3 regions of the Novilysobacter luteus genome follow, and region 3 is predicted to be linked to each of the others. Evidence: predicted binding sites of a transcription regulator. Region 3 holds the regulator's gene; each other region holds the start of a gene.

Evidence for each region. Region 3 encodes HrcA, which represses chaperone genes, less so after heat shock. Its sites were predicted from a motif close to TTNGCACTCNNNNNNNNNGAGTGCNAA; they were not measured.
Region 1: the regulator HrcA is predicted to act here: its motif matches at 772-798, upstream of groES (co-chaperone GroES).
Region 2: the regulator HrcA is predicted to act here: its motif matches at 1,099-1,125, upstream of rpoH (RNA polymerase sigma factor RpoH).

Annotation. Positions count from the first base shown of each region.
Region 1 is NZ_OU015430.1:549,992-552,255, forward strand. Features, by position in the region: gene KOD61_RS02600 (helix-turn-helix transcriptional regulator) at 1-331, opposite strand, end outside; gene groES (co-chaperone GroES) at 848-1,135, shown strand; gene groL (chaperonin GroEL) at 1,196-2,264, shown strand, end outside.
Region 2 is NZ_OU015430.1:361,456-363,719, forward strand. Features, by position in the region: gene KOD61_RS01635 (polysaccharide deacetylase family protein) at 1-184, shown strand, start outside; gene rpoH (RNA polymerase sigma factor RpoH) at 198-1,088, opposite strand; gene ung (uracil-DNA glycosylase) at 1,273-1,965, opposite strand; gene KOD61_RS01650 (response regulator) at 1,998-2,264, opposite strand, start outside.
Region 3 is NZ_OU015430.1:1,531,050-1,533,313, reverse strand. Features, by position in the region: gene recN (DNA repair protein RecN) at 1-415, opposite strand, end outside; gene hrcA (heat-inducible transcriptional repressor HrcA) at 541-1,647, shown strand; gene grpE (nucleotide exchange factor GrpE) at 1,722-2,237, shown strand.

The DNA.
Region 1 (2,264 bases), 980 kb from region 3:
GCGGCGCGCGGGCGCGTACCGGGCTGTCGCGGAATGCGCCGATCAACCGAAGCTCGAGCGGGTCGTCGACCAGCAGCGCGTCCGCGGCCGCGATCGAGTCCATCTCGACCTCGGTCGTCAGCGTCATCTTGCCGCGCCCGGTGGCCAGCCACTCGAACTGGACGCCGGTGACCAGCGCGATCTCGCGCAGGTGCGCGGCGCTGGGCGACTTGCCGGGGTTGCCCTCCCAATGGCTGACCGCGCTTCGCTGGACGCCGACCGCGGCGGCGAGTGCGGCCTGCGACAGACCGCCGTGGCGGCGGGCGAGACGGATGCGAAGCGCGGGTGTCATTGGCGTGGCTACTCGGAGTAACGGAGCGCCCGAAATTAACATGAAGCTGCGCGCTATCGGTAGCAATATCACCGATGAACGCCGAAACCAGTGATTGCTTCGAGCCACGTCACGACTTTGTGCCACCGATGGAGACGGTTCGCCGTATGGAAAACAGTGGTCAAGGTGACTGGATTGGACCAATATCGCCCCTGGTCGACAGGACGTCGACCTGACATGGGGGTCCAGGTCAGGGGAGAGGCGCGGGACGCGCCGAGCTCGGAAAGCCAATCCCGAAACCGGAAGGACGCGTCTCCACCAGGGGGCGCGTCCTTTTTTTGCGCGTGTCCTCCGGTGCATGCCCGGCATCGGCGCCCGTTCCGACGCAGCCCCTTGAAAGCCTGCCGGCGCCCCCCATCTCCAGCGCAGTCCCGGCTTGCCGGGCACGGCCGCTCCCGGACTTGGCACTCAAGCGGGGCGACTGCTAAATTTCGCGTTCTTTCCCCACCCTTTCAACCACTTACGAGGTTGTAGCTCATGAACATCAAGCCGTTGTTCGACCGCGTGGTCATCAAGCGCATGGAAGAAGAAAAGATGTCCGCCGGCGGCATCGTCATTCCGGATTCGGCCACCGAGAAGCCGATCAAGGGCGAGGTCATCGCGGTCGGCGAGGGCAAGGCCCTGGACAACGGCAGCGTGCGCGCGCCGAAGGTCAAGGCTGGCGACAAGGTCCTGTTCGGCAAGTACTCCGGCACCGAGGTCAAGCTCGACGGCACCGACTATCTGGTGGTGAAGGAAGACGACATCTTCGCGATCCTCGGCTGATCGCGGCGCGCTTCAGTTCCCCATTTCCCTTTTTTTGAACTTCTTTTGAGGTAATCCGCAATGGCTGCCAAGGAAATCCGTTTCGGCGAAGACGCGCGCTCCAAGATGCTGCGCGGCGTCAACACGCTCGCCAATGCCGTCAAGGCCACCCTGGGCCCGAAGGGCCGCAACGTCGTGCTCGACAAGAGCTTCGGCGCGCCGACGATCACCAAGGACGGCGTGTCCGTCGCCAAGGAGATCGAGCTGGCCGACAAGTTCGAGAACATGGGCGCGCAGATGGTCAAGGAAGTCGCTTCCCGGACCTCCGACAACGCCGGTGACGGCACCACCACCGCGACCGTGCTGGCCCAGGCGCTGATCCGCGAGGGCATGAAGGCGGTCGCCGCCGGCATGAACCCGATGGACCTCAAGCGCGGCATCGACAAGGCCGTGACCGGCGCCGTCGCCGAGCTGAAGAACATCTCCAAGCCGTCGTCGACGAGCAAGGAAATCGCCCAGGTCGGCGCGATCTCGGCCAACTCCGACACCCAGATCGGCGACCTCATCGCGCAGGCGATGGACAAGGTCGGCAAGGAAGGCGTGATCACCGTCGAGGACGGTTCGGGCCTGGAGAACGAGCTGGACGTGGTCGAGGGCATGCAGTTCGACCGCGGCTACCTGTCGCCGTACTTCATCAACAACCAGCAGTCGATGCAGGCCGAGCTGGACGACCCGTTCATCCTGCTCTACGACAAGAAGATCTCCAACGTGCGTGACCTGCTGCCCGTCCTCGAGGGCGTGGCCAAGGCCGGCAAGCCGCTGCTGATCGTCGCCGAGGACGTCGAGGGCGAGGCCCTGGCCACCCTGGTGGTCAACACCATCCGCGGGATCGTCAAGGTCTGCGCCGTCAAGGCCCCGGGCTTCGGCGACCGTCGCAAGGCGATGCTGGAAGACATGGCCGTGCTGACCGGCGGCACCGTGATCTCCGAGGAAGTCGGCCTGCAGCTCGAGAAGGCGACCATCAACGACCTCGGCCGCGCGAAGAAGGTGCAGGTCTCCAAGGAGAACACCACCATCATCGACGGCGCCGGCGACACCGGCTCGATCGAGGCCCGCATCAAGCAGATCAAGGCGCAGATCGAGGAGACCT
Region 2 (2,264 bases), 1.2 Mb from region 3:
GCTGTTGCACGAGGGTGCGCGCCACGGTCGAAACCTCGAGGTGCTGGCGTTGCTGCTGCGGCGCCTCGATGCGCTCGGCTACCGGACCGTATTGCCGGAAGCGGGCGCGGAGGCCGACCAGTGGCTCGAAAAAACGCGGGAAGCGGAAATGGAAACGGCCCGGTTTCCCGGGCCGCCACCGTGAGACGCGTTGACGGTCAGGCCGCGAACAGCGCGCGCATCTTCTTCAGCGCGTTGGCCTCGATCTGACGGATCCGCTCGGCGCTGACACCGTACTCGTCGGCCAGCTCCTGCAGCGTCACCTTGTTCTCGTTGCCCAGCCAGCGGCGGGCGACGATGTCGCGCGAACGCTCGTCGAGCTTGGCCAGCCCTTCGTGCAGCAGCGACAGTTGGCTGTCTTCCTCGTCCTCGCGCTCGTACATCTGCGAGGGGTCCTCGGCGTCGGCACGCAGGTACGCGGCCGGCGACGGCGGGGCGCGGTCATCGTCCTCGTCGGCCGGGGCGTCGAAGCCGATGTCGCGGCCGGACAGGCGCGACTCCATCTCCAGCACCTCGCGCTTGGAGACGTTGAGATCGGCGGCCACGGCGGTGACCTCGGCATCGTTCATCCAGCCCAGGCGCTTCTTGCTCTTGCGCAGGTTGAAGAACAGCTTGCGCTGGGCCTTTGTCGTGGCGACCTTGACGATGCGCCAGTTCTTCAGGATGAACTCGTGCATCTCGGCGCGGATCCAGTGCACCGCGAAGCTGACCAGGCGCACGCCCTGTTCGGGGTCGAATCGCTTGACCGCCTTCATCAGGCCGATGTTGCCTTCCTGGATCAGATCGCCCAGCGGCAGGCCGTACCCGTTGTATCCGCGGGCCACGTGGACCACGAAACGCAGGTGGGAATGGACCAGCTCGCGGGCGGCGTCGAGGTCCTCGTCATCGCGGAAGCGGCGGGCCAGGTGCTGCTCGTCCTCGGCGCTCAGCACCGGGATCTTGTGGACCGCACCGATGTAGGCATCGAGCGAGCCGAGCGGGGTCAGCGCGTTGAGCGCGGGCACCGGCAGGCTGTTGGAAACCAGGGCGTTGGCAGTGATTTCGGTCATGGGGAGGATGTTAGCAGTCGGCAAGGGTGAGTGCTAAGGCCGGAATCGGGGCTTTATCGTCCCATTCACGGAACAATCGAACGGATGCGAGCAGTAAGACTGCCGATCCGATCGTAAGTTCCGGGTCAACGCGCCGTGCATGCGGCCATCGCGGCCAACAACTCGCCAGCCGATGCCAGGAGCCTCATTCCGGTGACGGCAGCGACCAGTCGATCGGCGTACCGCCGCGCCGGGCCAGGTACTGGTTGGCCGCCGAAAAGTGGCCGCAGCCGATGAAGCCGCGGTGGGCCGACAGCGGCGACGGGTGGGGAGCCTTCAGCACCCGGTGGCGGCCGCGGTCGATCACGGCGCCCTTTTTCTGCGCGTAACTGCCCCAGAGCATGAACACCAGGCCTTCGCGCTCGCGGTTGAGGGTGTCGACCACGTGGTCGGTGAAGCCCTCCCAGCCCTTGCCGGCATGCGCCCCGGCTTGGCCGGCCTCGACCGTCAGCACCGCATTGAGCAGCAGGACGCCCTGCCGCGCCCACGGCAGCAGGCAGCCATGGGATGGCCGGGCGATGCCCAGGTCCCGCTCGAGCTCCTTGTAGACATTGAGCAGCGACGGCGGCACGGGAACCTCGGGGCGCACCGAAAAGCACAGCCCGTGGGCCTGGCCGGGGCCGTGGTAGGGGTCCTGGCCCAGGATCACCACCCGGGTGGCATCGAACGGGGTCGCTTCGAACGCGGCGAAGATGTCCGGTCCCGGCGGGAAGATCCGCGCACCCTGCGCCTGGCGCTGACGCAGGAAGGCCGACAACGCCTGCATATCGTCACGCTGCAGGTAATCGCCGACGCGGGCTTTCCAGGATGGCTCGAGCCTGATGCGGTCTTCGGTCATCGCGGTGGCGACGCGTACGGCGACAGGTCCGGCTAGGCCAGCTTGGCCAGCCGCAGCTGGAACAGTGTCTTGGTCACCAGCAGGCGCTCCTCGATCGGCTTGAGCACGAGGTCGTTGGCGCCGGCGCGCAGCAGCGCGCTCTGGTTCTCGGGGTTGGCGTCGCCGGTCATCACCAGCACCGGCAGGCGCCGCTTGCCGTAGCCGAAGTCGCCGCGTACGCGCTCGAGCAGGTCGTGGCCGTCGAGCTCGCCCTTGAGGTAGACGTCGGTCAGCACGAGGTCGGCGCCCGGGTCGTCGGC
Region 3 (2,264 bases):
TCAGCGCCTGGTGCTCGTGCTGCCCGTGGATCTCGACCAGCAGCGCGGCCAGTTCGGCCAGCTGCCCGATCGTGACCGGGCGCCCGTTGATCCAGGCGCGTGAACCGCCGTCGGCCCGCACCACGCGGCGGAGCAGGCAGGCCGTGCCATCAGCGTCGTCCAGTTCGGCGGCCTGCAGCCAGTCGCGAGCGGCGGGCACGTCGTCGAGCGCGAACCCACCGACGACTTCGGCACGCTCGGCCCCGTGCCGGACCACGCCGCTGTCGGCGCGCAGGCCGGACAGCAGGCCCAGCGCGTCGACCAGCAACGACTTGCCCGCGCCGGTTTCACCCGAGATCACGGTCAGGCCCGGCCCGAAGGTGAGTTCGGCTTCCTCGACAACGGCGAAATGCTTGAGGCTGAGATGGGTAAGCATGTGGCGGCGAGTTTAAGGCGGCGTGGGGTTGGAGGGCAGGGGGCGGACGCGGATGCAAGCACGGTCCGGTCTCACCGGATGAGCTGCGGCTTGCGCGAGCACGGCCGCCGCCTTATACCCGGGCCATGAGCCGCCGTCGCGATGCCACCCGCCCCGATTCCAGCCCCGACACGCACGCGCCGGACCCGCACACGCTCGACCCGCGCGCCCGCCATCTGCTTCGCACGCTGATCGCGCGCTACATCCGCAGTGGCGAGCCGGTCGGCTCGCAGACCCTGGCCCGGCACGCAGGGCTGGACGTAAGTGCAGCGACGATTCGCAACATCCTGTCCGACCTCGAGGAGGTCGGTCTCCTGAGTGCGCCGCATACCTCCGCCGGCCGGGTGCCGACCGCCCAGGGGTACCGGCTGTTCGTCGACTCGCTGCTGCAGGTGCGGCCGCTGCCCGACAGCGAGCTGGCGCGGCTGCGCGGCGAGCTGCCGTCGGGCACCGGGACCCAGGCATTGCTGGGCAGCGCGTCGGAGCTGCTGTCGGCGATGACCCGCTTCGTCGGCGTTGTCAGCGTGCCCAAGCGCGAGCAGTTCGCGTTCCGGCGCGTGGAGTTCGTGCAGGTCGACAGCCAGCGCGTGCTCGCGATCGTGGTGTTCGCCGACAACGAGGTGCAGAACCGGATCATCCAGACCAGGACAAGCTACGCCCCGGGCGAGCTGGAGCGGGTTGCCAACTACCTCAACCACCATTTCGCCGGGCGCCCGGTAAGCGAGATACGCACCATCCTGCTGCACGAGTTGCGTTCGGCCCGCAGCGAGATGGAATCGCTGCTGGCCCGCTCGATAGAACTGGCCGAGCACGTGCTTGCGCCTGACAGCGACGACATGGTGCTGGCGGGGCAGACCCGGTTGATGGGCCTGCAGGACCTGTCCGACCTGGACCGCCTTCGTGAACTGTTCGAAGCCTTCGCCCGCAAGCGCGAGATCCTCCAGTTGCTCGAGCGGACCGTCCACGCGCCCGGCGTGCGGATCTTCATCGGCGAGGAGACCGGCCTGGCGCCGCTGGAGGGCATGTCGCTGGTGACCGCCCCCTACGCCGCCGGTGGCCAGGTGCTGGGCGTGCTGGGCGTCATCGGTCCGACCCGGATGGCCTACGAGCGTGTGATACCCGTGGTGGAGGCCGCGGCGGACGCCCTTGGGGGCGCCTTCGCGCGTGACGTGGGACGGCCGGGCGACGCTTGAATTGCCGCCCGCCGGCCCCATTGCTCGGCTCTGTCAAGGAAATCGCGCCGCCGCGCGCCAGAACAGGGCCACGCATGACCACCGAACCGATGAAGGAAGCCGCCGAGCAGGCCGCCGCCGATAACGAGATCTCCCCCCTTGCCGCCGAGCTGGAGGCGTTACAGGCCGAACTGGCCCAGGTGCGCGAGGACACCCTGCGCGACCGCGCCGACCTGGAGAACCAGCGCAAGCGGCTCGAGCGCGAACGCGACACCGCCCGCAAGTTCGCCAACGAGCGCCTGCTGGCCGACCTGCTACCGGTCATCGACAGCCTGGAAGCGGGCCTGGGCGCGGCCGGCGGCGACAACGGACCGCTGCGCGAGGGGATGGAGCTGACGCTCCGGCAATTGCTGAAGGTCGGCGCCGACAACGGCCTGGTCGAGGTGAATCCGGTCGGCCAGCCGTTCAACCCCGACCACCACCAGGCGATGAGCATGGTGGACAGCGACGAGCACGCCGCCGGGCACGTGGTGCAGGTCTACCAGAAGGGCTGGCTGCTGAACGAACGCCTGCTGCGCCCGGCGCTGGTCGTGGTGAGCCGGACCGACTGAGCGGCCGCGCCGCCACGGATGCTTGAA